Regions from separate parts of the Terribacillus saccharophilus genome, predicted to be linked through region 1. Evidence: riboswitches for the same ligand, from Rfam matches in the RefSeq annotation. Region 1 holds a riboswitch; each other region holds the start of a gene.
What was found. Region 1 has a riboswitch for S-adenosylmethionine ahead of ssuE (NADPH-dependent FMN reductase). Riboswitches for the same ligand answer to the same signal wherever they lie in the genome.
Positions count from the first base shown of each region.

Region 2: linked by a shared signal. The riboswitch ahead of GZ22_RS09690 (Na+/H+ antiporter NhaC family protein) and the one ahead of ssuE (NADPH-dependent FMN reductase) in region 1 are both predicted to bind S-adenosylmethionine.
Region 3: linked by a shared signal. The riboswitch ahead of GZ22_RS00330 (ABC transporter permease) and the one ahead of ssuE (NADPH-dependent FMN reductase) in region 1 are both predicted to bind S-adenosylmethionine.

Region 1 is NZ_CP008876.1:1,199,331-1,210,030, forward strand. It holds gene murD (UDP-N-acetylmuramoyl-L-alanine--D-glutamate ligase) at 1-990, shown strand, start outside; gene spoVE (stage V sporulation protein E) at 1,062-2,165, shown strand; SAM riboswitch class I at 2,362-2,468, shown strand; gene ssuE (NADPH-dependent FMN reductase) at 2,636-3,109, shown strand; gene GZ22_RS06125 (cell division protein FtsQ/DivIB) at 3,724-4,506, shown strand; gene ftsA (cell division protein FtsA) at 4,741-6,024, shown strand; gene ftsZ (cell division protein FtsZ) at 6,083-7,252, shown strand; gene spoIIGA (sigma-E processing peptidase SpoIIGA) at 7,427-8,347, shown strand; gene sigE (RNA polymerase sporulation sigma factor SigE) at 8,371-9,084, shown strand; gene sigG (RNA polymerase sporulation sigma factor SigG) at 9,210-9,992, shown strand; gene GZ22_RS06155 (YlmC/YmxH family sporulation protein) at 10,173-10,439, shown strand; gene pgeF (peptidoglycan editing factor PgeF) at 10,501-10,700, shown strand, end outside.
Region 2 is NZ_CP008876.1:1,901,511-1,912,210, reverse strand. It holds gene GZ22_RS09745 (aldo/keto reductase) at 1-171, opposite strand, end outside; gene GZ22_RS09740 (AraC family transcriptional regulator) at 357-1,265, shown strand; gene GZ22_RS09735 (MerR family transcriptional regulator) at 1,399-1,815, opposite strand; gene GZ22_RS09730 (NAD(P)-dependent alcohol dehydrogenase) at 2,086-3,126, shown strand; gene GZ22_RS09725 (HPr family phosphocarrier protein) at 3,251-3,505, shown strand; gene GZ22_RS09720 (histidine phosphatase family protein) at 3,772-4,371, shown strand; partial or broken gene GZ22_RS09715 (aldo/keto reductase) at 4,571-5,422, shown strand; gene GZ22_RS09710 (YhgE/Pip domain-containing protein) at 5,497-6,699, opposite strand; gene GZ22_RS09705 (TetR/AcrR family transcriptional regulator) at 6,870-7,487, shown strand; gene GZ22_RS09700 (class I SAM-dependent methyltransferase) at 7,687-8,247, opposite strand; gene GZ22_RS09695 (DUF1349 domain-containing protein) at 8,412-9,050, opposite strand; SAM riboswitch class I at 9,262-9,370, shown strand; gene GZ22_RS09690 (Na+/H+ antiporter NhaC family protein) at 9,453-10,700, shown strand, end outside.
Region 3 is NZ_CP008876.1:62,292-72,991, forward strand. It holds gene GZ22_RS00320 (homoserine dehydrogenase) at 1-936, shown strand, start outside; gene GZ22_RS00325 (NADPH-dependent FMN reductase) at 955-1,497, shown strand; SAM riboswitch class I at 1,642-1,745, shown strand; gene GZ22_RS00330 (ABC transporter permease) at 1,876-2,799, shown strand; gene GZ22_RS00335 (ABC transporter permease) at 2,816-3,679, shown strand; gene GZ22_RS00340 (ABC transporter ATP-binding protein) at 3,701-5,515, shown strand; gene GZ22_RS00345 (LLM class flavin-dependent oxidoreductase) at 5,512-6,858, shown strand; gene GZ22_RS00350 (ABC transporter substrate-binding protein) at 6,867-8,480, shown strand; gene GZ22_RS00355 (hypothetical protein) at 8,516-8,782, shown strand; gene GZ22_RS00360 (O-acetylhomoserine aminocarboxypropyltransferase/cysteine synthase family protein) at 8,779-10,074, shown strand; gene GZ22_RS00365 (NifB/NifX family molybdenum-iron cluster-binding protein) at 10,090-10,473, shown strand; gene GZ22_RS00370 (LLM class flavin-dependent oxidoreductase) at 10,487-10,700, shown strand, end outside.

The sequences.
Region 1 (10,700 bases):
GGTAAGACTACGACGACAACGCTTGCTTATGAGATGTTAAAAGAAAGTCAGGTAAGTACGTACGTAGCGGGGAACATCGGTACAGCCGCATCCGAAGTTGCCGACAGGACAACAGAAGATGACCGGCTTGTTTTGGAGCTTTCATCTTTCCAGCTCCAAGGTATTGATCAGTTCCGTCCGAATATAAGCGTTATGCTGAACATTTTTGAAGCGCATTTGGATTATCACCATTCTCTTGAAAACTATGAACAAGCGAAAGCGAATATTTTCCGTAAACAAGATGCAGGTGACTATCTTGTTTATAATGCGGAAGATGAGAGACTTCGTGACATAGTTAAAGCAGCAAAAGCAACACTTGTTCCTTTTTCTGGGTCAAGAAAGCTGGAAGATGGTGCATGGTATGATGATACACATGTGTATTTCAAAGATGAACCGATTGCAGCAATGAAAGACATCTTGCTTGTCGGAGGCCACCAGCTGGAGAATATACTGGCTGCCTTAGCTGCTGCTAAGCTGGCCGGAGCAACTAATGAAGGTATTCAGCAAGTATTGAAGACTTTTTCAGGCGTTGAGCATCGGTTACAGTACATCAAGCACATCAATGGCCGTGCATTCTATAATGATTCAAAAGCTACTAATATCTTGGCAACTTCCAAAGCATTATCCTCGTTCGATCAGCCGATTATCCTGCTTGCAGGCGGTTTAGATCGCGGTAATACGTTTGAGACACTTGTTCCGTTCATGGAACATGTGAAAGCATTGATCGTCTTCGGTGAAACAGCTGAAAAATTGCGAGAGACTGCTTATATGGCTGGGATCGAGCTTATCGAACATGCGAAGGATGTCAAAGAGGCAGCTGAAATTGCATATCGCATCTCTGAGAGCGGCGATGTGATTATGCTATCTCCAGCATGTGCAAGCTGGGATCAGTACCGAACATTTGAAGAAAGAGGAGACATGTTTATCGAAGCGGTACATACATTAGAGTAGGGGCTTGTCCTGCTCAGCCGCTTCGCTGCATGCGGACCCCCAATTCCAATCCAAGGAAATGGGGTTTTTCTTTGCGTAAATCTAATCTTCCGAAGACGGACTGGCTATTGCTCTTTTCTATCGGTGGCCTGCTGACAATCGGTATCATCATGGTGTATAGTGCTTCTGCTGTATGGGCGGAATATAAATTTGACGATAGCTTCTTTTTTGCCAAACGGCAGCTATTGTTCGCCGGTGTTGGTTTAGGAGCTATGCTGGTCATTTCCAGATTGCATTATGAGATTTGGCGAAAATATGCGAAGGTTTTACTTTTGATTTGCTTTGTTTTGCTCATTGCCGTATTGATTCCCGGCGTCGGATTGGTCCGCGGTGGTGCGAGAAGCTGGATTGGGGTAGGGGCTTTCAGTATCCAGCCTTCTGAATTTACTAAGCTAGGCTTGATCATCTATTTAGCTGTATATCTTTCGGCCAAGCAGAAATATATAACTTCCTTGAAGCAAGGATTTCTGCCTTCGCTCCTGCTCGTTTTTACAGCTTTCGGTATGATCATGCTCCAGCCGGATCTTGGAACTGGTGTGGTACTTGTACTTACTTGTATGGTGATGATTTTAGTGAGCGGAGCCAGAATCTCACACTTCGTTGGTCTGGGCATTTTAGGACTAGGTGCTTTCGCAGCGCTTATCTTGTCTGCGCCATATCGTATTCAGCGTATTACAGCCTTTCTGGATCCGTGGGAAGACCCTTTAGGGGAAGGATTTCAGATCATACAATCATTATATGCGATCGGTCCTGGCGGATTAATGGGACTGGGCTTAGGCAACAGTCTGCAAAAATTCTTCTACTTGCCAGAGCCACAGACGGATTTCATCTTTGCCATTCTAGCAGAGGAGCTCGGGTTTATCGGCGGCGCAGGTGTTATGCTTCTCTTCCTGCTGTTTCTGTGGCGAGGCATCCAAGTTGCACTACGGGCGCCTGATGGCTTCAGCAGTCTGCTGGCATTAGGTATCACCGGTATGATCGCTATCCAATGCATGATTAATATCAGTGTTGTTATAGGGTTGATTCCAGTTACCGGTATTACGTTGCCGTTTTTAAGCTACGGTGGGTCTTCTCTTACACTTACGCTTAGCTCTGTCGGTATCCTATTGAATGTCAGCAGGTATAGTAAGCTTTGAAAACTTTTGTGGGAGTCGCATTTTTAGATAGGCACCTAAGACGGTATGTAATGAGGCCGTGTTAATATCGTACAGAAGACTATTCTCACATTAGTAGCATGCTAAACACGAAAAAAACATCATATTTAAAATTTTTAGATAATTGTTATTGACTTTTTTATGTAAGGCACGTAATATTGTAGACAATTTCATACAGTTCTTATCAAGAGAAGCCGAGGGACTGGCCCGACGAAGCTTCAGCAACCTCTGACTATGTCAGAAAGGTGCTAAATCCAGCAAGATTAAATTCTTGGAAGATAAGGGTGCGGGCGATTATACCAAGCTCTCTTTTCTTCGGAAAAGAGAGCTTTTTTCGTTTAATCACTTTATTACATAAAAAAGGAGAATGACAAATTGACAGACATAATTATTCTTTCAGGAAGTCCATCCAAAATTCTAGGTCGCAGCTGGCAGCTAACTTTGCCGGAAAACTGGCTGCGGATCAAGGCTTAACCGTTAAGGAAATTAGTGTTACCGATTTTGCGCCTGAGGATTTGATTTTTGCAAGGTTCGACAGTCCTGCAATTGTGGAAGCAGGTAAAGCTGTCAGCAGTGCCAAAGGATTAATCGTTGCTTCTCCTGTATACAAAGCAGCTTATACCGGCGTATTAAAAGCATTACTTGATTTATTGCCTCAGAACGCGTTTAAGAATACACCGGTACTTCCAATCATGACTGGCGGAAGCCCTGCGCATTTGCTAGCGATAGATTATGCGTTAAAACCCCTGATTGCAAATCTAAAGGGAGAGTCTTTGCAGGGAGTGTATTTGTGCGACCATCATATAAATAAGGAGAACCCCGATCAGCCAGTTGCAGACGAAGAAACTGGTGTAAGAATTAAAACGCAAACGAATCAGTTTGTTGAGGCAATACGCCGAAATCATGCTGTCAGCAGTGTAAAGTAAAGGTGGCTAATAAGTAATACAAGTGGTTAAGATATAAATTTGGTTAATTGGGTTTCGTGGGTTGCTAAAGCGGGTAATATAATCAAGCTTTCCAAGAGTCCTGCCTGTGAAATACTTTTAAAACAGATTTATCAGGTATCTGGAACGATTTGAGGGAAGAAACCTCTTGATAGGAGGTTTCTTTTTTCTGTACTATAATTCTCCAGGTTAAGCCCTTGTTAACACATGTACATAACGAGTAACACACTCTGCCTCATCCCATTCTGAGTCCGATCTGTACGTATTTGGATTTGGCAGAGAGAAGATCTGGATATTTTTACCGATATAAAAAACAGGGGTTGACCGACAAAACAAAGCACATTAGTACGAATGTAATGGTAGAATGGGAGAGAAGAATAGCAGAGACAGAATGAAAGAAAAAGAAGTTTTCATTTCTTGACCCATTGAAGAAGGAAATTTGCGGCTTCTTATGTAATTAGGTAAAGAAACCTTTTTAAAAAGCGGATTATTTACAATTTGTTGGTTACTGACTCTTTCCGCTAAATGAATGTGTTATAATTTTATAATTACAATACAAGCAGTTTTTCGACTGTACAGCATAGGAAGAAGAGGAAATGAGCGAAAAAAAGAAAATTGTTTCCATCGAAGACCGTATCCCGAAATTAAAACAAGCGAGAAAGAAAAAAGCGAATAGACGACTTGTATTCTACTTGTCTATTTTCTTCGTACTAATCTTCATCATTGTGTATTTGCAATCGCCATTAAGCAATATTCACCGTCTTGAAGTGGAAGGAAATGAATTTCTGCCTAAAGAAACTATTATTCAAAGCAGCGGACTGACTACTTCAGATAATATGTGGCGAATTGATAAGGACGAAGCAATTAAGCGAATAGAAGAAAATGAAGAAGTAGAAAAGGTATCAATAAGCCGAGGCTTTCCTGCCACTGTCACGATCAAAGTGACGGAGCTTGGGAGAGTAGGGTATTTGCAGCAGGCTGATAGTTATCGCGCGCTGCTTACCAATGGCAGTATTTCTGAGAAGAAATGGGATCAGCCAAACTCGGATGCCCCGACACTCTATGGTTTTTCTGATGATAAGTATCTAAAAGAAATGGCAGAAGAGCTTGGCCAGCTGCCAGCTTCTATAACCGGTCTCATATCTGAGATACATTATAAGCCGACAGAAGACAATCAATTCGTCATTCAATTATTCATGAACGATGGCAGGGAAGTACAAGGAACGATCCGCACCTTCGCCACAAACATGGAGGCGTATCCTAGTATTGCGGCGCAGCTTGACCCAGAAGTCGATGGTGTACTCCATATGGGAGTTGGTACCTATTTCGAGCCTGCCGAGAAGGAAAAAGAAGAAAGCGAACAAGAAGAAGGCCAATAAGCAGAAATTCATGGTATTTTGTCAGTTTATGTAGAATAAACGGGCTATATGCGGTATAGTCGAATCAAATACGAGTATATTAGGCTAAATTCTTACAGAATGTCGCTTTTTAGGCAAAAATTCTCGTGAAATTTGTTATAATTATGCGTGTCTCAATACTAAGGTTAATTTATGAAATGAAAAATGTAAAAACAATGCTGGGCGACATGTCTCTAGGATTAGGAGGTGCCTTACGTGAACAACAGTGAAATTTTAGTCAGCTTAGATGTAGGAACATCAAATATTAAAGTGATTATAGGGGAAGTATTTCAGGATTCCCTTAACATAATCGGTGTCGGTACGGCAAAATCGAAAGGCCTGAAAAAAGGCGCCATCGTCGATATCGATCAAACTGTCCAATCAATTCGTACTGCTGTTGAACAAGCAGAGCGGATGGTCGGCATGCAAATCGAACGTGTAGTCGTCGGTGTTAATGGTAATCAGATTCAACTGCATCCATGTCATGGTGTGGTGGCTGTATCCAGTGAAACCAGAGAGATAGACGATGAGGATATTGCACGTGTACTTGATGCGGCACAGGTTGTGTCCATCCCGCCTGAACGTGAGATAGTCGATGTGGTTCCAAAACAGTTCATCGTAGATGGATTGGACGGTATCAATGACCCTCGTGGCATGATCGGTGTACGATTAGAAATGGAAGGGACAATTATTACTTGTTCCCGCACAGTCTTACATAATCTATTGAAATGCGTAGAAAAAGCCAACTTAGAAGTGATGGATATATGTCTGCAGCCATTGGCTGCAGGGGCTGTCGCCCTTTCAGAGGATGAAAAGAACCTTGGTGTCGGATTGATCGACATCGGCGGAGGCAATACGACTGTCTCTGTGTTTGGCAATGACCAGCTAATGGCGACTAGTGTCGTTCCTCTTGGTGGCGAAAATATTAGCAAAGATATATCTATCGGGCTGAAGACTTCCTCTGAACAAGCGGAAGAAATCAAAATTGGATATGGACACGCTTTCTACGATGATGCCAGGGAGGAAGAGACTTTCGAAGCGTCGATTATCGGCAGCAACAAGAAACAAAACTTCTCCCAGCTTGATGTCGCGGATATTGTAGAAGCCCGTGTTGAGGAGATATTTGCATACGCCGACAATGAAATCAAGCGCATGGGATTCCCGGAACTCCCGGGCGGCTATGTCCTCACTGGAGGAACATCCATGATGCCAGGTATGCTTGAACTGGCTCAAGACTGCTTCCAAGCGAATGTAAGACTAGCAATCCCGGATTACTTAGGAGTGCGGGAACCGCAGTTTACAAGCGCCGTTGGAATCTTGCAATTTGCCTATCGGAATGCGAGAATACAAGGGAAGGAGATCTTCTCTGCTGTAACAGAGGGAGACTTCGATGAGCCGGAAAGAAGACCGGCGAAACCTGCTAAATCAGAAAAGAAAAAAGGCGAAGAAAAAAAGAAAGAATCAGGTATTGCTAACCTGTTCAAGTACTTTTTCGATTAAGACAGACACGTCAGCTCGATTAAAGGGAAAGACGGTTTGTAAATAGGAGGACGTTAAGATGTTAGAGTTTGACACAAATATGGAAACATTAGCGACAATAAAAGTCATCGGCGTCGGCGGAGGCGGAAGCAACGCCGTCAACCGAATGATCGAACATGGCGTCCAAGGCGTGGACTTCATCGCAGTGAACACAGATTCACAGGCACTGAATCTATCTAAAGCAGATGTTAAAATGCAAATTGGTGCGAAACTAACTCGCGGACTTGGTGCTGGTGCCAACCCGGAAGTAGGTCGCAAAGCAGCAGAAGAAAGCAAAGAACAAATCCAGGAAGTTCTTCAAGGAGCTGACATGGTATTCGTTACAGCAGGTATGGGCGGCGGAACTGGTACAGGTGCTGCACCAGTTATTGCACAGATTGCCAAAGAGCTTGGCGCTCTAACAGTCGGAATCGTTACACGTCCTTTCTCTTTCGAAGGGCGTAAACGTCAGACACAGGCTCTAGCTGGAACAGATGCGTTAAAGGGCAGCGTAGATACACTTATCGTTATCCCGAATGACCGCTTGCTTGAAATTGTTGATAAAAACACACCGATGCTTGAGGCATTCCGTGAAGCGGATAATGTCCTTCGTCAAGGTGTACAAGGTATTTCCGAATTAATTGCTGTTCCTGGTTTGATCAACGTCGATTTTGCCGACGTGAAAACGATCATGGCAGATAAAGGATCAGCACTAATGGGTATCGGTATTGCAACTGGTGAAAACCGCGCAACTGAGGCTGCGAAGAAAGCTATCAGTTCTCCGTTATTAGAGACTTCTATTGATGGAGCACACGGTGTTCTTATGAATATCTCCGGGGGCACAAACCTAAGCCTGTATGAAGTACAGGAAGCGGCTGATATCGTAACGAGTGCAGCTGACCAGGAAGTGAACGTAATCTTCGGTTCAGTTATCAATGAAGATTTGAAAGATGAAATCGTCGTGACTGTAATTGCGACAGGTTTCGATGAAGCTCAAATCCAGCAAGCTATGAATGCTCCTCGTCCGAAAGCACGTCCGGCAGAGAAGGAAACTCGGGAGCCGCAGCAGCCAGCAACTTCTGAAAGAAGAAGAGAGCGGGAAGAACTGCGCCGAGAAACACCATCTCCACAGCAGCAACAGCCGCGTAAGCAGGAAGAGGATACATTGGATATCCCGACATTCCTACGCAATCGCAACCGCAGAAAATAAGTAAAAAGGATAGCATCCTATGATGCTATCCTTTTTTTTATGCCAAGAAATGTTAGACAAATTAGGCGGAAAATACATAAAAATAGTGCGCTGCTGCGTGCATAAACTGACAGCATTTGAATCTACTCTCCGTTATACTAGCTTCATCTATTAAAGGAGAAGGGGTTAGCTGACGTGACAATCTATCTGGATGCAGTCTGGACACTCAATCTTTTTTTGGACTGGCTGCTGTTATTATGCACGCAAGCAATTGCAAGGTTGCAAGTACCCAAGCTTCGTATATTTGCAGGCGCCGTTGTTGCTTCACTCATTGTTCCAGTAACAGTCTATTTTCCAGACAGCTTTCTGGCCCACCCGGTAGGGAAATTACTTTTTTCCATGCTAATCATCTGGACTGCTTTCGGATTCCGGTCTGTCACCCGTTTTCTTAAAATGCTGCTGTTATTTTATTTTATTACCTTCGCAGCAGGAGGCAGTCTGTTCGCCATCCATTATATGCTGCAGACCCAAGCTGCATTCACTCCTGCTTCATTCTTGACTGTAAGCACAGGATATGGTGATCACGTCAGCTGGCTTTTCGTAGCCATCATGTTTCCGATTGCTTTGTACTTTACAAAAAGCAGAATGGACAAGCAGCGCTTTGAACAATTCCGTTATGATCAGCTGCACACCGTTCAAGTGAGCATCAATGGCATTTCACATAAAACAGACGGCTTCATCGATAGCGGGAATCACCTGTCTGATCCGCTGACGAAGCGGCCTGTCGTAATCTGTGATCAACTTTTTTTACGAAACTGGTTCACTGAAGAAGATTGGCAGCTGTTAGCCCGAGCAAACGACAATTTGGATTTGGATTTATTGCCTGAGGATTGGCCATATGAATTTTCTGTCGTTCCGTATCAGGGTGTGAATGGGGAAGGTGCTCTAATGTTGGTTTTAAAGCCGGATAGCATCCTGATTGAAATGGATCAAAGCCCGATTGAAACGGACCGGGTCTGGATTGGAATCCAATTCGGCAATCTTACCGCAGATCACCGTTATCACTGTCTGCTACATCCGTCACTTGTACACGATGCCAGCACGCAAGCGGGCTAAGGAGAAGGGAGATAAACATGGGAATGAAAACATGGAAGCTAAAAATATGGTGGTATAAAATTCTCGTCAAGCTTAAAATCAAGCGAAAGGAAATCTACTATATCGGTGGTAGCGAGGCCCTGCCACCCCCATTATCGAAAGAAGAGGAGTTCAAATTGCTCCAACTTCTGCCTACAGGTGATAAATCGGCAAGGGCGATGCTCATCGAGCGCAATCTGCGTCTAGTGGTATATATTGCAAGGAAATTCGAAAATACTGGTATCAATATCGAAGATTTGATTAGTATTGGAACAATTGGTTTGATCAAAGCAGTGAACACATTCAATCCAGAGAAAAAAATCAAGCTTGCAACATACGCTTCCCGCTGTATCGAAAATGAAATCCTCATGTATTTACGCCGTAATAGCAAACTAAAATCAGAAATTAGTTTTGATGAACCGCTCAATATTGATTGGGATGGCAATGAACTGCTTTTATCAGATGTTCTAGGAACAGATGATGATATCATTACGAAGGATATCGAGAAAAATGTAGATAAGAATTTATTAAAAAGAGCATTGGAACAGCTTAATGACAGAGAAAAGCAAATCATGGAACTGCGCTTTGGGCTAATCGGTCAGGAAGAGAAAACGCAAAAAGATGTGGCTGATATGCTTGGTATCTCTCAATCCTACATTTCGCGGCTGGAGAAAAAGATCATACGCCGATTGCAAAAAGAATTTAATAAAATGGTCTAAGCCTTACTGGTGCCTGTATTCGTCCATAGTCGGACAATGTCAGGCACTTTTTGTCTTTGCATAAAAAAATTCCCGCGGGGAGATACTGTGCTTGCATCGTATCTTCATTCGGGAGGTCAAGTAACATGTCGAGACAGAAAGTGGAAATATGTGGAGTAGATACTTCAAAACTGCCAGTACTCAAAAATGAGGAAATGAAAAAGCTTTTCATCCGCATGCAGCAAGAAGACGACATTTATGCCCGTGAAGAACTCGTCAATGGAAATCTCCGCCTCGTGCTCAGTGTTATTCAGCGTTTCAATAACCGAGGTGAATATGTCGACGATCTTTTTCAAGTAGGCTGTATTGGACTAATGAAATCCATTGATAATTTCGATTTGAAGCATAATGTGCGTTTTTCTACATACGCAGTGCCAATGATCATTGGAGAAATCCGCCGCTACTTAAGAGACAACAATCCGATTCGTGTGTCACGTTCCTTGCGTGATACAGCATACAAAGCTTTGCAAGTACGAGAGCAGCTGATTGCGAAAACTTCTAAAGATCCAACAACAGCAGAAATTGCTGCCGAGCTTGGCGTACAACCTTCTGATATAACATTTGCAATGGATGCCATCCAAGATCCGGTTTCCTTGTTCGAGCCGATCTATAACGATGGCGGTGACCCGATATTCGTTTTAGATCAGCTTCGCAGCGAGTCGGAAAATGATGCTAACTGGCTGGATAACCTCTCGTTAAAAGAGGGAATGCATCGTTTGAATGAAAGAGAGAAAATGATTCTGAATAAGCGTTTCTTCCAAGGCAAGACACAGATGGAAGTCGCCGATGAAATCGGTATATCTCAAGCACAAGTATCGCGTTTGGAAAAAGCAGCAATCGAAGAGATGAATAAACAAATGTTCGAGTGAAGCTAAGAAATAACAAGTTAAGTAATACTCGTAATCCGAATAAGGTCCGAACAGCGCAAATTTATTGAGAAATTTGCACTGTTCGGATTTTTGTTTGGCAAAAAATCTCTTTTATATTTATATGCTAAATCTTAAGCTTGGCCGCATAGACTAAAAGAAAAAAAGAAAAGGGGCCAAGAAATGATGACACTAACCGAATTGCAAATGAAGGATATTGTTCTGATGGAGAATGGGAAAAAAGTAGGGAATGTGTCTGATTTGGAGATCAATGAGCAAAATGGTCATATATCAGCAATTATTGTGACACTTCGCGGGAAGATGATGGGGCTGTTCGGAAAGGAAGAAGAATTAGTCGTTCCATGGAATCAGATCATCACGATTGGAACAGATGTTATCTTGATCAAAAGTCCTGAGCAAGCACCTGTTACGGAGGTGGCGGGCAAGTAATCTTGTACAGAATACAGCTGAAATATGGTACTATAAAAGCAATCAGAGGAGTGAGTACCATATGAAAGAAACAGCTTCCAACTTGAAGGGGATGTATATGGAGCTTGGCGGATGGTCAGTTCCTGCTAACATCGTAAGTGGCATTACAACAAAATACAATGGTGTGAGCAAAGCACCTTTTGATAGTCTGAATATGGGACTTCATATCGGCGATGAGCCAGAAGATGTTGTCCATAACCGTCAGCTTCTTGCCGAAGCTAT
Region 2 (10,700 bases), 700 kb from region 1:
TGTATCGAAAAAATTGATTCCAAGATCAAGTGCTTTTTTAATGATAGTGCGACTTTGCTCTTCGTTAAGAACCCATTGATGAATCCATTTTTCTGCTTCACCAAAACTCATACAACCAAGACAAAATCTTGATACATCCAAACCTGTATTTCCTAGTTTTACATATTCCATTTATATCATCCTCTCTTTGTCGCTCGTTTGTTGTAACCTCTTTCATTGTCTCATAATTTTTATACAATCAATAAACTCATTCGTCTCAAATCTTTGCCTAATACTATCAAAGATCTTTCAAGCTGAGAGAATAACAATTAAAATAAACTCAATTCAATTAAATCGAAGGAGAGGACAAATAAGAGATGAACATTAATTTGGACAAGCAGCAAGAACTAGGCAAACTTATTAGCAAGTATACAGATACAGATGGTGTTCATCCTACATCTATAGAATCATTATTTCTTATCCGTGAATCCATTATCAGTGAACCAGTCGCTAGAGTTAACGAAATTTCTTTTTGCATTATTGTCCAAGGAGAAAAGGAAGTATTGCTAGGTGAGGAACGCTTTACATATGGAGCGGGAAATTTTATTGTGGCATCAGTAGAGTTGCCGGTAACCGGGCAAGTAATTGATGCGTCGTATGATTTACCATATTTGGCCCTTAAACTTGAATTTACGCCAACGGATATATTAGAGGTTTTACATGAAACTGGTGTACGATCTGGTAAGAAACAAGATACGAAACGAGCACTGTTTATCGGAGAGTCAGAGCCCTCTTTATTAGATGCGGTAGTTAGGTTAGCTAGTTTGTTGGACAAACAAAAGCATATTCCAATACTAGCCCCATTATATAAGAAAGAAATATTGTATTGGGTTTTGCAGAGTCCAAATGGAGATGCACTGCAACAAATGGCTGTAGCAGGCAGCAATGCTATGAGAATTAGAGATGTAATTGAATATATCATTAGTAATTTTGAAAAGTCATTTCGAATAGAAGATTTAGCGGATATGGCGAATATGAGTGTGTCTTCCCTTCATCGACATTTTAAAGAGGTGACAGCTATGAGTCCGATTCAGTTTCAAAAGCAGTTGAGATTGCAGGAAGCAAAGCGTTTGTTATTGGTGGATTTCCCCGATATAGCTGAAGTTGCATTCCAAGTGGGATATGAGAGTCAGTCACAATTCACTCGTGAATATGCTCGGATGTATGGTTATTCACCTAGAGCAGATATGAAGAGATTTAAAGAGGAGCTAAAAAGTTTGATGTAAGGAGTGCTAATTAATAGAAGAGGCTGTCGATATTTTCTCGACAGCCTTATTAAGATAGTTATATATTTGCTTTTTATCAGGTTGGGATAACAACTACTTTGTTTTCGATTGTAATGATTATGCCCCTCTTTTGTTAGTTCGTAACAGGAATTTCAATTTTATTGTTTTTATGAATTTCTTCTGTTCCAGCTTTTAATGCAGTTTCGTAGTATGAACATTTATGTTCGATGAGTTCCATTGTTTTTTTTAGTTCTTCCATTTGTTTTTCCACCACAGATTTTCGATCCATAAACATATCGAATCTTTGCTGCAATGTGGTATCTCCATCAGTACACCAGTCAATGAAGGTCTTTATTTCTTTAATTGGCATGCCAGTCGATTTCAGACATTCAATGATTTTCAAAGCAGAAATATCGGATTCTTTGAACAAACGCTGACCGCTAGCCGTGCGCTCCACAAAAGGCATAAGTCCTTCTTTGTCATAGTAACGCAAGGTATAGGCAGTGACATGTAATTCCTTTGCCGCTTCGCCGATAGAATATGTCTTCATCGTATTTCTCCTTTTCTCCAATTATATTAATTGCGAGTTCACGCTATGAATAGGGAGGATTCTATCACATGACTTGCTGAACGTCAAAATGAAGATGTGATTGGTTTTAGTGTATCAAATACAAACAAAGATGTTTATATATAAAAAATAAAGCATTTGCTTGACTTAGAGTTGACTCTAAACATTACAATAGTTTGCAAGAGAAGAAAGGATATAACCTGTCCAAACATATTCTCTAAAAATATAAACAGTTATTGGAGGATTTATAAAATGGTTATAGCTAAAGCAAGAGCTGTTGACGGTCCAGAAAAACCCTTTCGAGCTGCTGAAATTGAAAGACGTGATCTTGATTTACATGATGTTTTAATCGAAATTAAGTTTGCCGGAATTTGCCACTCTGACATACATACTGCTCACGGTGAGTGGGGTCCAGTAAACTATCCGCTTGTACCAGGACATGAAATTGCCGGAATCGTTACGGATGTAGGTACCGAAGTAACGAAGTATAAGGTCGGTGACCGAGTCGGAGTAGGATGTATGGTTGACTCATGTGGAGAATGTGAGAACTGCGTAAAAGGTGAAGAACAATATTGTCATAAAGGAAATATTCCTACGTACGCAGGTGTAGATAAATATGGTGAACCTACACAAGGCGGATATTCTTCCCACATCGTTGTAACGGAAGAATTTGTTGTAAGTATCCCTGATAATATTGAACTTGATGCTGCTGCACCATTGCTTTGCGCTGGTATCACAACATTTTCTCCACTAAATCACTGGCAAGCTGGACCAGGCAAAAAAATTGCAGTCGTTGGTTTAGGCGGCCTGGGCCATATGGCTGTAAAGATTGCACATGCCATGGGTGCAGAAGTGACTGTTCTATCCCAATCATTGAAGAAGAAAGAAGATGGCTTAGAATTTGGTGCAAGTAACTACTATGCTACTAGCGATCCAGAAACATTCGAAAAGCTTGCCGGATCTTTTGATTTAATTATTAACACTGTAAGTGCAAAGATCGATCTGAATGCTTATCTTTCCTTACTGAATCTTGATGGCACTATGGTTAATGTTGGTGCTCCAGCTGATCCGTTGTCATTAAACGTACAGTCTCTCATCGGTCATCGTCGCTCGTTTGCAGGTTCGTTAATCGGAGGCATTCGCGAGACGCAAGAAATGTTAGATTTCTGCGCAGAACATAATATTGCTCCAGAAATCGAAGTGATTGCTGCTGACCAAATCGACGAAGCCTATAAACGCGTTCTTGCTTCAGACGTGAAGTATCGCTTTGTTATCGATAACAGTACGTTGTAATATATGTAACTTCCAATCTTAGAGGATGTCCCGTTGTTCGGCTTTGGGACATCCTTTTTAATACGAAATAAGCGGCTGTTCAGCTTGGCATAATTACAGAAATATCCTAAGGAAGGTGGAAACCATGCTGGTCACAAAGGTAACAGTGAAACTTCACCGAGGATTGCAAGCAAGGAACACTGCACTATTTGTTGATAAAGCGTGTTCCTTTACTAGTGATGTAATTCTTTCTAAAAGCGGAATATCCAGTGATGGAAAAAAGCTTATGAGAGTGATGGATTTGAATGTGAAGGATGGTGACGAAATCATGCTGATGGTAAATGGGTGTGATGAGCATGTTACTTTTGACACTTTAAAGAGTTTCCTTTTAGATGAATAGTAATTGCTATCACATCCTCAAACACTACTGTAAGAGTACATTTTTAAAATAATGATTGTATAAAAAGGAACGCAAGAGTATTCGTAGCGTTCTTTTTTCTTCGTAAAAGAACGAACTGCATGATTCAACTTGAAACACTATAGAATGACTTTTAATTGGTATTTATAGTTCTTATTCTAAATAAGAATAAAAGGTAACCGAATCTGAGTGCATTGAAGTGCATTTTGTATCTCAATATTCTTCTAACAGTGCAAGGGAGGATACAGATGAAAAAGACATTATATCTAATGAGGCATGGACAAACATTGTTTAACCAAAGAAAGAAAGTCCAAGGGTGGTGCGATTCACCACTGACAGAATTAGGAGTCAAACAAGCAGAGACTGCTGGTAAGTATTTTAAAGAGCGCAATATTATTTTCGATAATGCATACAGTTCGACGTCCGAAAGGGCAAGTGACACGTTAGAACTAGTAACAGATATGCCATATACAAGATTAAAAGGATTAAAGGAATGGAATTTCGGAACGTTTGAAGGGGAAAGTGAGGATTTGAATCCGCCGCTGCCTTATAATGATTTCTTTGTGAAGTATGGTGGTGAAGATCAAAAAGAATTGCAAGAAAGAATGGCAGCTGCTTGTCAAAAAATCATGGAAGAAGATAACGAAGTTGTGTTAGCCGTATCTCATGGGGCAGCATGCCGGAATTTTATGAGATATTGGGAACATACAAGTACTATCGTACAGCAAAATAAAATCGGGAATTGCTGTATTTTAAAATTTGAATATGAGAACAAGGAATTTAAATTAGTCGAGATCATTAATCATGATTTTAGTGACTTAATTGGTGATCTTACAATAGTTTCTTAACCTCAATATTACAATCTGGGACACTCCTGTGAGTGTCTTTTTAATTTGTTTAATACTAGTGGAGTTGGGTGGGAGGATTAGGCATTTATCTGACACGAATGGGATACCTGCTTAGTAATCAACTAATGCATAATAAAGGAATCGGGTGGTATATAAAGACAGATATAATGGAACAAAGTTTGAGTTAGGAGGATCTTATATGCAAAAAGTAAAATTAAACAACGGTGTGGAAATGCCTGTCCTAGGATTTGGAGTATTTCAGATCCAAGATCAAAATGAATGTGAACAAGCTGTTTATGATGCTATCATGGCAGGCTATCGTCTAATTGATACGGCTGCCTCTTATTTGAATGAAGAAGCAGTGGGCCGAGCAATCAAACGAAGTGGTGTGGCAAGGGAAGATTTGTTTATTACGACAAAACTTTGGGTGCAGGATACTGGTTACGCGAGTACAAAGAAAGCATTCAACAAATCATTGGATAGATTGCAACTGGACTATCTCGATTTGTATTTAATTCATTAGCCATTTGGGGATGTTCATGGGTCTTGGCGCGCAATGGAGGAACTGTATAAGGAAGGTAAAGTGAAAGCAATAGGAGTTAGTAACTTCCAACCTGACCGCCTGATTGATTTAATCATTCATAATGAAGTCGTTCCTGCAGTAAATCAGGTGGAAACACATCCGTTCTGCCAGCAATTAGAAAGTCATGACTTCATGAAAGAAAACGGCGTGCAGATAGAATCTTGGGGACCGTTTGCTGAAGGAAAAAATAACATGTTCGAGAACGAGGTCTTGGCCACAATTGCTGAGAAGTATAATAAATCTGTTGCTCAGGTAATTCTTCGTTGGCTGACACAAAGAGGAGTAGTCGCTATTCCGAAGTCTGTTCGTAAGGAAAGAATACTTGAGAACTTCGATATCTTTAACTTTGAATTAAACAAAGAAGATATTGCTAGCATAACGGAATTGGATACAAAACAAAGTCTGTTCTTTTCACACCGCGATCCAGAAATGGTGAAAGGGATCAGTACAAGGAAACTTGATATTTAAGAAGTATTTTTACATGCAAGGTTTATTAATCTAGCTATAATAATTGCTTTTCTTAAAAAACAAGCCGCTTCCAATTAGGAAACGGCTTGTTTTTTATTTTCCTTTTGTATTTGTCCTTTTTTTGTGTTAAACCTCAAAGCGGATGCCAGTATCACTACCATACCCACTATTCCGATCCAAACAAGGGTAGATACAGAGTTCCAAGTTAATCCTGAATGGAAAAAGAGCAGCTCTCGTAATCCTTCTACCATGAATCGCATAGGCAGCCAAGAGTAGATCCAGTCATGATAAAATGGTGACATCATTTCTGGAGCCATTGCTAGCAATGGTGCACCAAAGAAAAGCATTAGGATAAAAATAGGCATACCTTTAAGTCCTGTTAAAGAAAGTACAGCTGAAATCATTAGGAAGAAGCTGAGTGATGTGATAGATAAGAATAACGCTGTACTTGTAAAGTCTGGAATATGAAGTCCTACCATCTTATCAGCTAGCCAAGTTAAACCAAATCCTACGACAAGAGTTACAACCGCACCTGTTAGAATTTGAACCACTTTTACTGCCAAGTTCTCTTTTCGATTAGCTGTGGTTACTTTTCTAAGAGAGATGAAAACAATAGCAGCACTTGCTATACTAGCAATCCAAAGAGGTTGAAATAAAGAAGTAGGAGCATTCCCATTTGCGCTATTAGTTCCAGTTTCATTAACATTTGTGACTTTCTTTGCAATAGGAGAAGCCAGAACTTTAGCTTGCTCAGTTGATAATGATGCGCCTTGTTGTTCTAGTCCATCTAGTAGTTGTGTGCGAACAGTGTTATTTAGGTTGTCTACAACTCCATTCAACATTTGTCCTGCCATCGTTGACGCCATTGTATTCATACCTTGATTAATAAATATCTCGACTTCAGGTGATGAAGGCGTTGAAGTTTGTAAGGAAGACTGCTTTTCACTAAAATCTTTCGGTATAACCAAAGCTGCATAATATTTTTGGTTAGTTAATCCTTTTTGGACTTCCTCAGCGTTATTTACTTCAATCCATTTAACAGCAGGATCTTCTTGATCTGCTGTTACTTTTGAATTTTCTTTTATCATTTCCACTATTGATTGACCCATATTCAGTTTTGACTGATTCGGGATATCAACACCTGCATCCTCATTTACGATTGCAATTGGTAGATTTTTTGGTTCTGGTTGGACTGATGGAATAAGTGTCAGAGAAAAAATAAATATTATAACCAATGCAATTATTGGTGATAAGAATAGTAGTTTGTTTCTAAACATTATTGAACGCCTCCTAGCGGATACTTTATAATAATAAATAAACACCGTGTTGTTTATTACGTTCTAAATTATATGTAGGAATTAGATACTATACAATAGTCAGATATGGTAGATGTGTTGGTTACGGGACACCTTTACTAATTGTGTTGGATAAGTAAGGAGGAATTTACATGACTGACAGTAATATTGATTTAAGGGTAATACGAACTAAAGAATCCATTCGAGATGCACTCATAAAGTTAATCGATGAAAAAGGCTTCGAGGCAATTACAGTTAAAGATATAACAACAAAAGCGAAGATTAATAGAGGAACATTTTACGCACATTATCAAGACAAATTTGATTTAATGAAGAAGTGTGAAGAAGAAATTATGCTGGAGTTATCCAGTATTGTAAAAACAAAATTCCCAAGTGTTATGACTTCACTTAAAACAGAATCTGCGGCTGTGCAGCCATTCCCGCATACAGTTTCTGTATTCGAATATCTTAATGAAAATAGCGATATTATGAGAGCTGTATTAGGTCCAAAAGGGGACCTCTCATTTCAAGCAAGACTAAAGGAATTTATGTGGGAAACACTTTATGGTGATAATCCATTTGCTTTTGTAAAGGAAGAAAGTCTCCTTGTTCCAGGACAATATTTGTCTTCTTATTTAGGAAATGCAATGTTGGGAGTAGTTCAACAATGGTTGAACAGCGGCAGGAAAGAATCTCCTCAAGAAATGGCTCGTATCCTGACAACCATTACAGTTAATGGTCCTTTGTTTGCAGCTGGTATAAAAAAGTAAAGCAGCCTAACGGTCAGATCATCCAACTGATTGCGAGTAAAAAGTTAGGTTTGGTTTTTTCACTAAGAGTAAATCAAAGCTAGATAAGATAATTTGCATGAAACATAGAGTGAAAAAGACAGCGTATTAAAATAATTGCTGTCTTTTTTACTCTCTTTAGTTTTAAAAGTCGCTCTAGTAACGGTCTTTGCGTTCTTATTTATTTACTTTTTTGAGCGAGGATAATATAAACAGGCTGATTTGCAATTTTAGTTGACGGATAAATTTTATCAACTACAGAGAAGCCAGCATCAAGGATTTCAGTTTCCATATCTTCAGAAGAAACTCTCGGTCCAGTCGAAGCTTCAGTCTTTTCTAATTCAATACATAAGAACAAGCCTTTGTGTTTCAAGGTTCTGTGAATCTCTTTCAAAGCTGTTGCAAGGGGCTGAACTTCATGCAAAGAAATCGAAGCAATAGCTATATCAATATTATGATCTTCTAATGGAATATCTTTAAAGTTTCCTGCAACAGTTTTAATGTTAGTAATATCTCTTTCCTCTGCTACTGTGTCCAAGTGTTTAAGGATATCTTCATCATAATCGAAGGCGAATACCGTTTTCACACGATCAGCAATAGAAAGAGAAATATAACCAGTACCAGCTCCAAGATCCAGAACGCTGTCGTCTTTCTTAATAGGTATTAGCTCAAATAATTTATCTGCTGGAACTCTCTCTATATTTTCTAAGTTGTTGATTTTCTTTTGTGATTTTTGATTCATCTTAGCATCTCCTTTAATTAAAGATATATAAACTCTGTAATAACTATAATAGAAGTGCATCTTCTTGTAAATGGCAAGGCTCTACGATTCTCATAGATGCTGTAAGTTCGTGGACGAAAAAAAGCTGCCATTTGGCAGCAGGATGAGAATACAATTTGTTTCGATTATAAGTAAGCTTCGTTTGGATCAGAAGATAGTTCTTCAATAGTAAGAAAATCAAAACGTACTGTTTGATCCTTTCCTTGAGGGCTGCAAGCAAATAATCCAGCTGAAATAGGGGAGTCATCCGGAATGTCCAAATGAGCAATTCGCATTTGCATCCATTCTTCGCCATCCCATGAGAAATCGATATAACAGTTTTGAGCAATCCTGGATATACGAAAGTATAAGTCGATATCTTTATCCTGTACATATTGTGTTGACCAATCAGAAAATCCCTGGTTTGTAACTACGACGCCTAACTTACTCAAACTATTAGTTATATATTCTAAAGAAGTTTTCACCCATACATCCTTTGAATAGCGAATCATCAACCCTGCATGGTCATACTTTGCATTTGGCTGTGCCTTCACCTTAGTGGTCATTCTAAAATTCTTTTCGGTTTTCATATAAAGAAAATGCCCGTTATCATTTTCGAATCCATAATGTGTCTTTTGCCAGAAATCTGTTTTCGGATCAGTGTTTAAAACTAATTGAGAGCTCTGTGTATCAATAAACCATTTTTGAGGTTCAACACGCCATTGGAGTAAACTATTCAATTCTTTACTTTCAAATTTTTCTTCTAAAAGCGTTGGTTTCGCCACTTTAATCCCTCCAATTTCTGTAATTTGTTCATCTCACTATCATTATACTTTTTCTGTGTTACGAGTAAACCAGATAATTGAGGTGTCACCAATCTTCGAATGATGGATGGTATTATGATAGATTAATAAAATAATACAAATCAAAAAATCAGTTGATAAAGATATGGGCAGTGTGTATAATCCTCTTTATTGCGCCAAAAAATATATTATCTTCTTATCAAGAGAGATGGAGGGACTGGCCCCGCGAAATCTCGGCAGCGGAACTTAATTCTTTAAGTTGCTGTGCCAAATCCAGAAAGCTGAGGCTTGATAGATAAGAAGAGTGTTTTATAGTTATAAAACCTCTTCTTAATTAATATAAGAAGAGGTTTTTTTGCAGTAAATATCAAAAGAGGTGGAACAATGAAGAAGGCAAATCCATGGGCTCTGATCCCATTTGTTGTTTTTCTAATTTTATTTATTGGATCAGGAATTATTACAGGTGATTTCTATACCTTCCCTGTCATAGTAGCTATTACAATTTCAGCAGGTGTAGCTTTGGCGATGAATAGAAAAGAATCGCTCACTAAAAAGGTAGATATTTTCACCAAAGGTGCAGGAAATCCAAATGTAATGTTGATGGTTGTTATATTTCTTTTAGCGGGAGCATTTTCTGAGGTTGCAAAAGGTATGGGGGCGGTAGAATCTACTGTTAACCTCACTTTATCACTAATACCTCAAAATCTTCTCGTTGTAGGTTTATTTGTAATAGCTTGCTTTATTTCGTTGTCAATGGGTACATCGGTAGGAACGATAGTTGCATTGGCACCAATTGGTGTTGGAATTAGCGAACAGACCGATTTTTCTATGGCGTTAGTAATGGGGGCTATTGTTGGTGGTTCTATGTTTGGAGATAACTTATCGTTTATTTCGGATACAACAATAACTGCGGTTCGAACACAAGGCGCAGAGATGAAGGATAAATTTAAAGTTAACTTCTGGATTGTGTTACCAGCAGCCATTGTAACATGTATTATCTTAGGCTTTTTAACATTAGGAGAATCTGGACAAGTTGAACACTTAAGCTATAGTTGGATCAAAATCATACCCTATATTTTAGTTATTGTTTTTGCATTAATTGGTATAAATGTATTCCTTGTTTTGGTTTTGGGAATTGTACTTGCTGGTGCTGTTGGATTGTTGGATGGAAGCTATCACTTCCTGAGTTTGATTCAACAAATTGGAGATGGAATGGCCGGCATGTATGAAATTGCCTTCCTGGCAATATTAATAGCTGGAATGGTTGAGGTTATTAAATTTAATGGAGGAATTGACTTTCTTCTTCAACTCGCAACTCGAAGAATTAAATCCAAAAGAGGGGCTGAATTTAGCATAGCAGGTCTAGTTAGTCTTACAGATCTATCAACTGCTAATAACACGATATCTATACTGATTACTGGACCACTTGCTAAAAATATTGCTGATAAATATGGTATTGAGCCAAAAAAATCAGCTAGTATATTAGATCTTTTTTCTAGCTCTATCCAAGGTCTGTTGCCATATGGCGCCCAATTTTTAGCAGCCGCCACTGTAGCAGGAATATCTCCGATCAGTATAATCCCATACTGTATTTATCCAATTCTAGTAGGAATCTGCGGAGTTATCGCTATT
Region 3 (10,700 bases), 1.1 Mb from region 1:
GAGCTTTTCTCTATATCCGACCTTGATGTAATCATCGAAGCTAGTGTCGGTATTGAGCCAGCTTTTAGCTACTTGACTGAAGCAATCCATCATGGCTGTCATATTATCACAGCGAATAAAGAGCTAATTGCCTCACGGGGGGCGGAGCTCAAGCGCTTGGCAAAGGAAAAAGGTGTACGGTTGGAATATGAAGCAGCAGTCGCAGGCGGAGTTCCGGTGATTGGGACGCTGAAGCAGCTTCTCCATATCAACCACGTCGTTAAGGTAGAGGCGATTTTGAATGGCACATCCAATTTTATTCTAACGGAAATGTCCGATAAGGGACTGCCGTTTGAAGAAGCGCTGCAGCTTGCGCAGGAAGCGGGATTTGCAGAAGCTGATCCCGCCAATGACGTTGATGGCTGGGACGCTTTTTATAAACTGATGGTGCTGAGTGATTTGTTATTCGAAGATCAGCCGGACTGGGAGAAAGTTACACGAAAGGGAATCCGCTCAGTTTCCTCACAGGATATCCAAGCCGCTGCAAAACAAGGTTGGAAAATCAAGCATGTTGCGACGCTTGAAAACGCGGGCGGAGAAGTGACTGCATCTGTCGAACCGGTCATCTTAACGGCTGCACATCCTCTGTACAGCGTGGATGGAGTAGATAATGCTGTATGTGTGGAAGGTGACCTTGTTGGCAAACTGAAGCTTCAAGGACCAGGTGCCGGAGCCCTGCCGACGGCAAGCGCCATTGTCGAGGATTTAGCGAATCTTGTTCACCAGCGGAAGGAAATCGAAGTAAAGCGGGTAATCAAATTCACGGAGAAACATGAGGCAGTTCCTTTCGTTCATTTGCCGTCTGGTGAGACTATTCTTCTGCACAGAGAAAACGTTGAATCTGATAGCCATTATTATCGGGTTGCCGCGAGAACACCGGCAAAAGCAGAAGCCTAATACAGGAGGAGAGTTCGGATGACAATCTTATTGCTAAACGGAAGTTTGAATCCTGCATCCACTACTAAGAAGCTGTTGAAACAAGTGCAGACGCTATTGCAAAAGGCCAAATATGAAACCGAGATAATCAATATAGGTGAATTAGAGCTGCCGCTTTTTCACCCGGCCCAGCCGGCTGGAGCAGCAGCTGATTGGCTGCGGGAAAGAATCGATTCGGCGGAAGGACTTGTGATCGGTTCACCTGAATATCATGGCAGCTATAGCGGAGCATTAAAAAACGCAATTGATTATTTTGATAAAGACTTGCTGAAAGGTAAGCCTGTCGGATTGTTAACGAGTACAGGCGGCCTGAAGGGCGGTATTAACACTTTGAATGGATTGCGGACAGTTTTCCGCAGTCTGTCTGCGCATGCAATTCCTCAGCAGCTCGCTGTAAGCCGTAAGGAATTTAAAGATTCTATTCTGGCACCAGACTGTAAAAAAACGCTAGAGCAATTTGTTATTGGGCTAGATGAGGCGTTGCAGCATCAAGCTGTTGCCGCACATATACTATTAAAATAATTTAAATATTTTGAATTTATATTGACGCGTACAAGGATTGCGTATATTCTAATTACCATAAGTTGTATAAATGCTGACTGGACCACCAGAAGCTTTTATTCCCGATCTGTAGGAGTAAAAGCGTTTTTTTATTTAATTGAATAATCCTTATCAAGAGAAGTGGAGGGATATGGCCCTGTGAAGCTTCGGCAGCGGATTCCGTTAGGAAAACTGTGCCAAATCCATCGGGTGATCCCGGAAGATAAGCAGGAACGACTCCCCACTTATCTTTCGTGGGGAGTTGTTTTATTTTTAAACAGAGGCTTCTGCGTCTTTAATTCCTACTATAGTGATTGGAAAAGTGTAATTTATATGAAGTAGATGGAGGTGGAAGCAGCAATGTTGTATGTATTGTCTCGTTTCGGGATGGCAGCCGGTGTTATTTTAGGATCGGTCACGCTCGTATTTTTGATAGTTAATATTCTTCCCGGTGATGTAGCGACTTTATTAGCCGGAGATGATGTGCCGACAGAGACGGTAAATCAGCTTCGAGAAAAACTTGGATTGGATAGACCCCTTATTGTGCAATATCTGGATTACGTAGCTGGACTATTTCAAGGAGATCTTGGGACTTCTTATGCGAATAGTGAACCGGTACTGGAACGCCTGCTTGATAATTTGGGACCGACATTGGCGCTGACCATTTCAAGCATGATCGTAGCCATTGTACTAGGTCTGATCTTAGGTATCTTATCCGCGGTATATCAGAACAAACTGCTGGATGGCATCATCCGGGTGTTGAGTTTGATTGGGGTTTCCACTCCTAATTTTTGGATTGGTATTCTTCTTATTTGGATCTTTTCTGTGCAGCTCCACCTGCTGCCGTCCATCGGAAATGGATCCTTTGAGCAGCTGATTCTGCCATCGATTGGTCTCGGGATTACCGGCGCTGGAGTAATTACAAGGTTGATTCGGAACAGCATTCTAGAAGCATCTAATGAGCCCTTTATCCGATCTTTACGCGGAAAAGGCATCGGGCATCGGGCAATTTTGTTTAAGCATATTCTGCGTCATGCCCTTATTCCTGCGGTGACTATGGTGGGAATGATCTTCGGAGAGATGCTTGCTGGTTCGGTTGTTACAGAAACCGTTTTTTCAAGACAGGGACTAGGGAGACTTATTGTAGATGCAATCGACCAAAAGGATATTCCGATCATTCAAGGTGCCATTCTGTTTACTGCCGCCTTTTATGTTGTGATCAATATGCTTGTTGATATTTCCTACAGATTAATTGATCCAAGAATCCGGCTGAATGAGAAGTAAGAAAGGGTGATTGAAGATGATTGGCAGCTTAAAGAAAACAAAAACTTTGTCGTATCGCCGAAATAGCTGGTGGACAGGAAGTCTGCTGCTGCTCTCAGCCGGCTTTATCTTATTCATTGTAATTTGTTCATTATTCCCTGATCAGATTGCCAGTCATTCGCCGACAAGGATGGATCCAAGCGATGCTTTATTAGCTCCATCATTGGAGCATCTGCTAGGAACTGATCAATTCGGCAGAGATATTTTCAGTCTGATTGTACATGGCAGTCAACAATCCTTGGTTATCGGTGTACTGTCAGTCTTAATTGGCGGAGGAATCGGCGGGTTAATCGGGTTGGTGTCTGGCTACTGTAACAACGCAGTCGATAATACGTTCATGAGAATCATGGACATTATTATGACGATTCCTGGTATTATGCTGGCTATTCTCGTTTCAGCTGTATTGGGGCCAAGTACGCTGAACCTTATTCTGGCCGTTTCCATCGCTTCATTGCCAGGCTATGCCAGAGTGATGCGCGGGCAAGTACTGCATGTGAAGGATGCAGGTTATGTCCATGCTTCCAGGTCAATAGGATTGGGACATACAGGACGGATTCTTTTCCACATACTACCGAATAGTTTGCCGCCCATGCTTGTCATGGCAACAATCGGCGTTGGGAATGCAATCTTAATGGCAACAGGTCTTAGTTTTCTGGGTTTAGGTACTGTGCACGAAATACCGGATTGGGGTTATCTGCTGTCACTAGGAAGGGACTACCTTACAGTTGCTTGGTGGATCGGATTTTTCCCAGGTCTGTTCATTTCTTTATTCGTTATTTCAGTCAACATTCTCGGCGATGCCTATCGAAATTATCTTGATCCACGATCTGCCGCGTCTTAAGAAACAGAAAGGAGTTGTAATATGCGTACATTACTGGAGATCAGAAATTTATCTGTAGGGATAGAGCGTGGAAAAGACGTAATTCCAGCAGTTCGCAATGTGAATCTGGATATCCGAAGCGGAGAAATCGTCTGCCTAGTAGGAGGTTCCGGAAGTGGCAAGACAGTAACGTCCCTGGCTGTTCTTCGTTTGATCGATTACGAAGGAGGACGTATTACAGGAGGGGAAATCATCTTCCAAGAACAAGATATTGCCTCTTTAGCGCAAAAGGAAATAAACGGTATACGGGGCAGAAAGATTGCCATGGTGACACAGGATCCGATGACTGCATTAAATCCAGTTTTTACGATCGGAAATCAATTCGTTGAGGTGATTCGCAAACACAAATCTGTCAGCCGTTCTGAGGCGTGGGACGAAGCTATCAAATTATTAGAGAAAGTACATATCCCGGAGCCTGCATCCAGGATGAAGCAATACCCGCTTGAACTGTCTGGGGGTATGCTGCAACGTGTAGCCATCGCATTAGCACTTGCTTGTCAGCCAGAACTTCTAATAGCGGATGAACCGACGACAGCGTTGGATGTAACTATTCAAGCGCAAATACTGAACTTGCTTCTTGAGCTTCGAGCAGAAGAGGGTATGTCGATTTTATTCATCACTCATGACTTAGCTGTTGCCGCGGAAATAGCTGACAAAGTAGCAGTTATGCATGAAGGAAGCATTGTAGAACAAGGGACGGTTAGGGAGATTTTTGCTTTTCCTGGTCATTGGTATACAAAGACATTGGTGCAATCAAAGCGTGATTTGCTTACGAGTTCTGCCTCTGAAGAGAACAGGCAGGATGACGAAGTAATTTTGGAAGCAGAAGGAATCAGCAAGGCATTTCTTCTAAAGGGAAAACCGTTCCAGCCGAAGAGATACGTTCAGGCTGTGGATGAAGTGAGTTTATATATACGGAAAGGAGAGACACTGGGTCTGGTCGGAGAATCAGGAAGCGGAAAATCAACACTCGGCAAGCTGCTCGTTTCCCTTCAGGAAGCAGATAGCGGACAGATTCTATACCGCGGTAAGGATGTAACCGGAGGAACGAAGCGAGAGAAGAAGGAACTTCGCAAAAATACACAAGTTGTTTTTCAGGATACCTTTTCAGCTTTGAATCCGCGCTGGAAGGTAGAAGACATCATCGGAGAACCGCTTCGGGTTCATACCCGCTTATCCAAAGATGAGATAAGAGAGCGGGTAGAGGAAGTTCTGCAGCTTGTCGACTTGGATCCTGCTTCTCGTACACGATATCCGCACGAATTCTCCGGAGGGCAGCGGCAGCGTATCAATATTGCCCGTGCTATCATTCTGCATCCGGAATTCCTGTTATTGGATGAGGCTGTATCTGCTCTGGACCTTGCCGTCCAATCCAAGGTAATCGATTTGCTGAAAAAGCTGCAGCTGGAAATGGGACTGTCTTATGTATTTATTGCACACGGGCTGGATGTTGTACGTGACATATCACATCGTATCGGTGTCATGTATCTGGGGAGAATTGTAGAGATTGCGCCCGCTGAAGAGTTATTTACAAGACCGGCACATCCGTACACAAAAGCGTTATTGGAAGCGAATCCGACCATTGATTTGGATCGCAAGCGTGAGCGTCACGTGCTGCATGGCGAGATTCCGTCACCTGTGAATCCGCCTGCCGGCTGTCATTTTCATACAAGATGCCCGCTGGCTACAGAAAAATGCCGATCGGAAACTCCTGCAATGGAATCCCTTATCGGTGAACGAGCTGTTGCATGCCATTATCCATTGGAGAAAAAGGAAAGGGTGGAGTTGTTGAGATGACTGAGAGACGTTTGAAATTGGGCGCAATGCTGCATGGTGTCGGAACAGGATGGGATAACTGGAAACACCCAGATGCTGTGGCTGATGCGGGGACAAATCTGGAATTTTATTTGGAACAGGCAAGGCAAGCGGAGGAAGCAAAATTTGATTTTGCCTTTGTCGCAGACAGTGTCTATATCACACCAGATTCCACACCGCATTATTTGAACCGGTTTGAGCCGCTCACCATCCTATCAGCACTTGCGATGGCTACGAAACATCTAGGGTTAGTTGCAACGATAACCGTCAGCTACACGCAGCCCTATACTGTCGCCAGGCAGCTGGCGTCACTTGATCATATTAGCAAGGGTCGTGCTGGTTGGAATGTCGTAACATCCTTCCTTGAAGGCACAGCAGCTAACTATAGTCAAGAAGAGCATTATCCGCATGACCTCAGATACCAGATTGCGGACGAATTTCTGGAAGTGACGAAAGGACTTTGGGACTCGTGGGAAGATGACGCATTCCTCCGAGATAAACAGGCAGGGGCTTTCTATGAACGTGATAAGCTGCACGCATTGAATCATAAAGGAGATTTTTTCTCGGTCAAAGGGCCGTTGAATATTTCCCGTTCGAAGCAGGGGCAGCCGGTCATCTTTCAGGCGGGGATGTCGGAAACAGGGAGAGACTATGCAGCACGACATGCGGAAGGAATCTTCTGCGGTGTTGGAAGTATTGACAACGCGAAAGCTTACTTCAAGGATATCAAGCAGCGTACTGCAGCTTACGGACGAGATCCGAACCATATTTCCGTCATGCCGGGTATCAATCCCATCATTGCGCCGACAGAGGAGGAAGCGGAGGAAAAGTATCAGCAGCGCCTCAGTCTGATTACATTGGAAAGCGCGCTTATTTCTTTAGGGAGACCGTTCAATTACTATGACTTTTCCAAGCATGACTTGGATGCGCCATTCCCGGATTTAGGAGATATCGGGAAAGAATCAATCCGGAGCACAACCGAAAAGGTAGTGGAAATGGCCCAAAAGCGGAAGATGACGTTACGTGAAGTAGCTTTGGAAAGCGCCATCCCTCGAACACCGTTCATCGGTACGCCGGAGAAAGTAGCAGACCTTGTCCAGCAGTGGTTTGAAGAGGAAGCGGCAGATGGTTTTATCATCGGTCCAGAGGCATCACCTTCAAGTCTGCATGATTTTACAGCGCATGTTGTGCCGATTCTTCAGGAAAGAGGGGTCTTCCGCAGCGAATATGCTCCGGATGCAACACTACGTGACAATATGGGATTGCCGATTCCGCAGAATCGGTATACCGAGAAAAGGGCTTCAAAAGCGGAAATAGGGAGGTAGATCAGCAGATGAAGAGATTGTACCTCGTCATCCTCCTTATAAGTTTGCTAGGTCTGACAGCTTGTCAGGATGCAGAAAGGACAATTAGTGCTGCTGATGTTGCCGAGAATGACAGGTATGGCGGCACCTTGACCTTTGCTATTAGTGTTCCAATCGTTGGAGATCTGCTTGATCCGCATCGATCTGCGAGTCCTGGTAACTCTCGCATTCAAAGAAGTATGTTTGACAGTCTTGTAGCGCAAGAAGAGGATGGCAGTTTTGCCCCTTGGCTGGCGACAGAGTGGGAGATATCGGAGGATCAGAAATCTTACACATTCCATTTGCAGGATGATGTGACTTTTACAGACGGCACCCCTTTTAACGCAGAAGCAGTGAAATTCAATTTCGAGAGGATTAAAAAACTGGATGCGCCAGGGCTGGCGCTCAGCTTCATCGGGCCGTATGAATCGACGGAAATAATTGATGAACATACAGTTCGAATTCATTTCAGCAAACCTTTTTCTCCGTTCCTTAGCAATCTGGCAACAGAGAACTTGGCTATGGTATCGCCAACTGCTGTAGAAGAAAGAGGAGATTCCTTTGCGGTCAATCCGGTAGGTTCTGGTCCGTTCAAGGTAACGGATTACACACTTGGCACAGAGTATGTGCTAGAGCGAAATGAGGACTATAACTGGGGACCGGCAAATGCAGGACATACAGGTAAAGCGTATCTAGACAAATTGATCATTAAAATCATCACAGAGGACTCCACGCGAGTGAGCAGTCTGCATAGTGGCGATGTCGACGCTATTGATACGATTCCGCCGCAGCATGTTGAGGTTTTGGAGAATGATAAGGATCTGAATATATCTGAAGTCGAGCTGCTGAACTATAATGCAGCAATTCAATTCAATGCGACAAAAGGGCTTTTGCAGAACAAAGAATTACGGGAAGCACTTCGTCTCGGTGTCGATTGGGATGCTATTGTACGGACCGTCTATCTTGGGACGTATGATCGCGCATACGCGGCACTATCTCCATCACTACTCGGAGCAGATACAGATTTAGAGGGGAATTGGGAGTTCAATGCGGGTGAGGCTGAAGCAATGCTTGATGAACTCGGGTGGAAAAAAGGAGCAGACGGTATCCGTGTGAAGGATGGCAAACGCCTTTCGTTAGAAATGATCGACTTCTATGCTAACCGTGAGAAGAGAATGGATGTTATGACAATGGTCCAAAATTCTTGGAAAAATATCGGTGTTGAGTTAAACATCCATACAATATCCCGAGGTGAGTATACAGACAGAAGAATGGCCGGAGATTATGACATGTGGATCGGAAGCCAGTATGGTCCGGACCCTGACGGTGTGCTGCGTGCTTATCTAGTAGCCAAGGAAGGCTACCACGATGAATACGAGGATACAAGAGTGACAGAATTGCTTGATGCAGCTACAGATGAACAGGATACCGAAAAGCGGGCTGCCCTTTATCAGCAATTGCAGGAGTATCTATTTGAGGAAGTATATTCTATCCCTGTTTATGTGCTTCCGTATACGGTCGCTGCAAGTAAGCAGGTATACGATATCGATTTTGATACAAAAGGGTCGCCGTATTTCTATGATACGTGGGTCCTGCCAGAGTGATGGGAGACAGGCGAAAAGAGAGGAGTCAAAACTTGGTGAATATAGAGCAAGCGCAGCTGCAATGGCCCGACCTCCAGTTCATCAACTGGTGCTCTAGCCAGTATGGAATCAATCGGGGCATCTACAATACGATTGATGCCTGGCTGTATGAGTACGGCATCCTCGAGTTGAAGGAAAGAAGAAAAGTAATGATTCTATTCCTTCAGCAAGCGGGACAAAGAGATGGAGACAAATTTGGTAAAGGCGGGCTTGCGAGGAATTTGGAGCAGTTCATCACGATATCTGAAAGGGTGGGGACATGACGGAGAAACACATTGCAACTAAAAAGTTAGGGTTTGATACAGCAGCTCTCCATGCCGGCCAGCATCCGGATCCGCATAATGGGGCGAGAGCAGTGCCGCTATTTCAAACGAGTTCTTATGTATTTGAGTCAACAGAAAAAGCAGCAGCATTATTCCGCATGCAAGAGCCGGGCTACATTTATTCTCGGAACGGCAACCCGACAAACGCTGTATTGGAGGAGCGATTAACAGAATTGGAAGGAGGAATCGGCGGTTTTGCCGTTTCTTCCGGGCAGGCAGCTATCTCGGTCGCCTTGCTGACGTTGGCAAAAACAGGAGATGAAATCATCACAACGAACGCCCTTTACGGCGGTACATATAATTTATTCGCTGAAACTTTCAAAGGGTTCGGCGTGACCGTGAGATTCGTAGATGGACGTAATCTTGAGGAAGTAGAGCAGGCAGTCAATGACCGGACAAAGGCAATTTTCACCGAATCTATCGGGAATCCAAATGCTGAGATTGCGGACCTGAACGGCTTATCAGCAATTGCTAAAAGACATCATCTGCCATTAGTCGTAGACAACACTTTTACAACACCTTACTTGCAGAAGCCGATAGATTTTGGAGCAGATATCGTCGTCTTTTCCACTACGAAATTTATCGGCGGTCATGGTACTTCTATAGGTGGTGCGATAGTGGATGCCGGCACATTCGATTGGACGAATGAACGTTTTCCAGACTTCAATCGGGATAAGCCGAGTATCGGGAATACATCATTCACAAAACTCGCAGGCGATCGAGCATTCATAGCCAAAGCGCGTTTTGAATTGGGGCATGACCTTGGCACGAGCCTTTCACCATTCAATAGCTGGCTGTTCATCCAAGGACTGGAGACATTGTCTTTTCGTATGAGGCAGCATGTCTATAATGCTAAAAAGACAGCAGCCTTCCTGCGTCAGCATCAGGCTGTAGAATGGGTAAACTACCCGGACTCACCGGATGATCCGCAGTATGAACTGGCCCAGACGTATTTGCCAAAAGGAGTAAGCTCTATTTTCACATTCGGAATCAAAGGCGGTCGAAAAGCTGCAGAGCATTTCATCGATTCTCTAACACTAATCTCTCACTTAGCCAATGTAGGAGATTCGAAAACATTAGCTATTCATCCGGCAAGTACAACGCATGCTCGAATGACGGAGGAGCAGCAGCTGCAGGCAGGTGTATACCCGGATCAAATCCGATTATCAATTGGTTTGGAAGATATTGATGATATTCTTGGAGATCTTGATCAGGCGTTGCAAGCAAATTAAAAGGAGGAGAATCATATGAAGATAGCAGCGGCAATTAACCAGAAGGATTATATCGTTCCAATAGTGGAGGGGGAGACGCTTCGATTGTATGATACGCAAACGAAGGAATTTACGAATATGGAAAATCCGGCGCCTAAATTGACGGAAGGCCGAAGGGGAGCGGCATTGGCATTAGCTAGACAACATGGTGCAGAAGCCTTCGCAGCACCTCCTCAAACGTTTTGTGAGCTTTCTTATGAGAAGGCGCAGCAAGAGCATCTCTTATTCTTCAATTTGGAATCACCACTGCCATTCGATACATTTCTGGAACTTTTGGAGCAAGGATTTGTAATGGGGGAAAGAGAGATTGCATCTAAAAATGTAGCACCTAGTTCGCCGGCTTCGTCCCAATCTAAATGAAGGAGGATCTACCATGGGAGTTAAGCAATTACATTTAGGCCTCTTCCTGATGGGAAGCGGTCACCATATCGCATCATGGCGGCATCCTGATGTGGATTCGAACCAAGTGACTACCTTCAATTATTTTGCGGAAATCGCGAAGAAAGCGGAAGCAGGTAAGCTGGATATGCTTTTTCTAAGTGATGGGCTATCCTTCCATGAACTATCCCATCCTGCAGAGCTGAGCC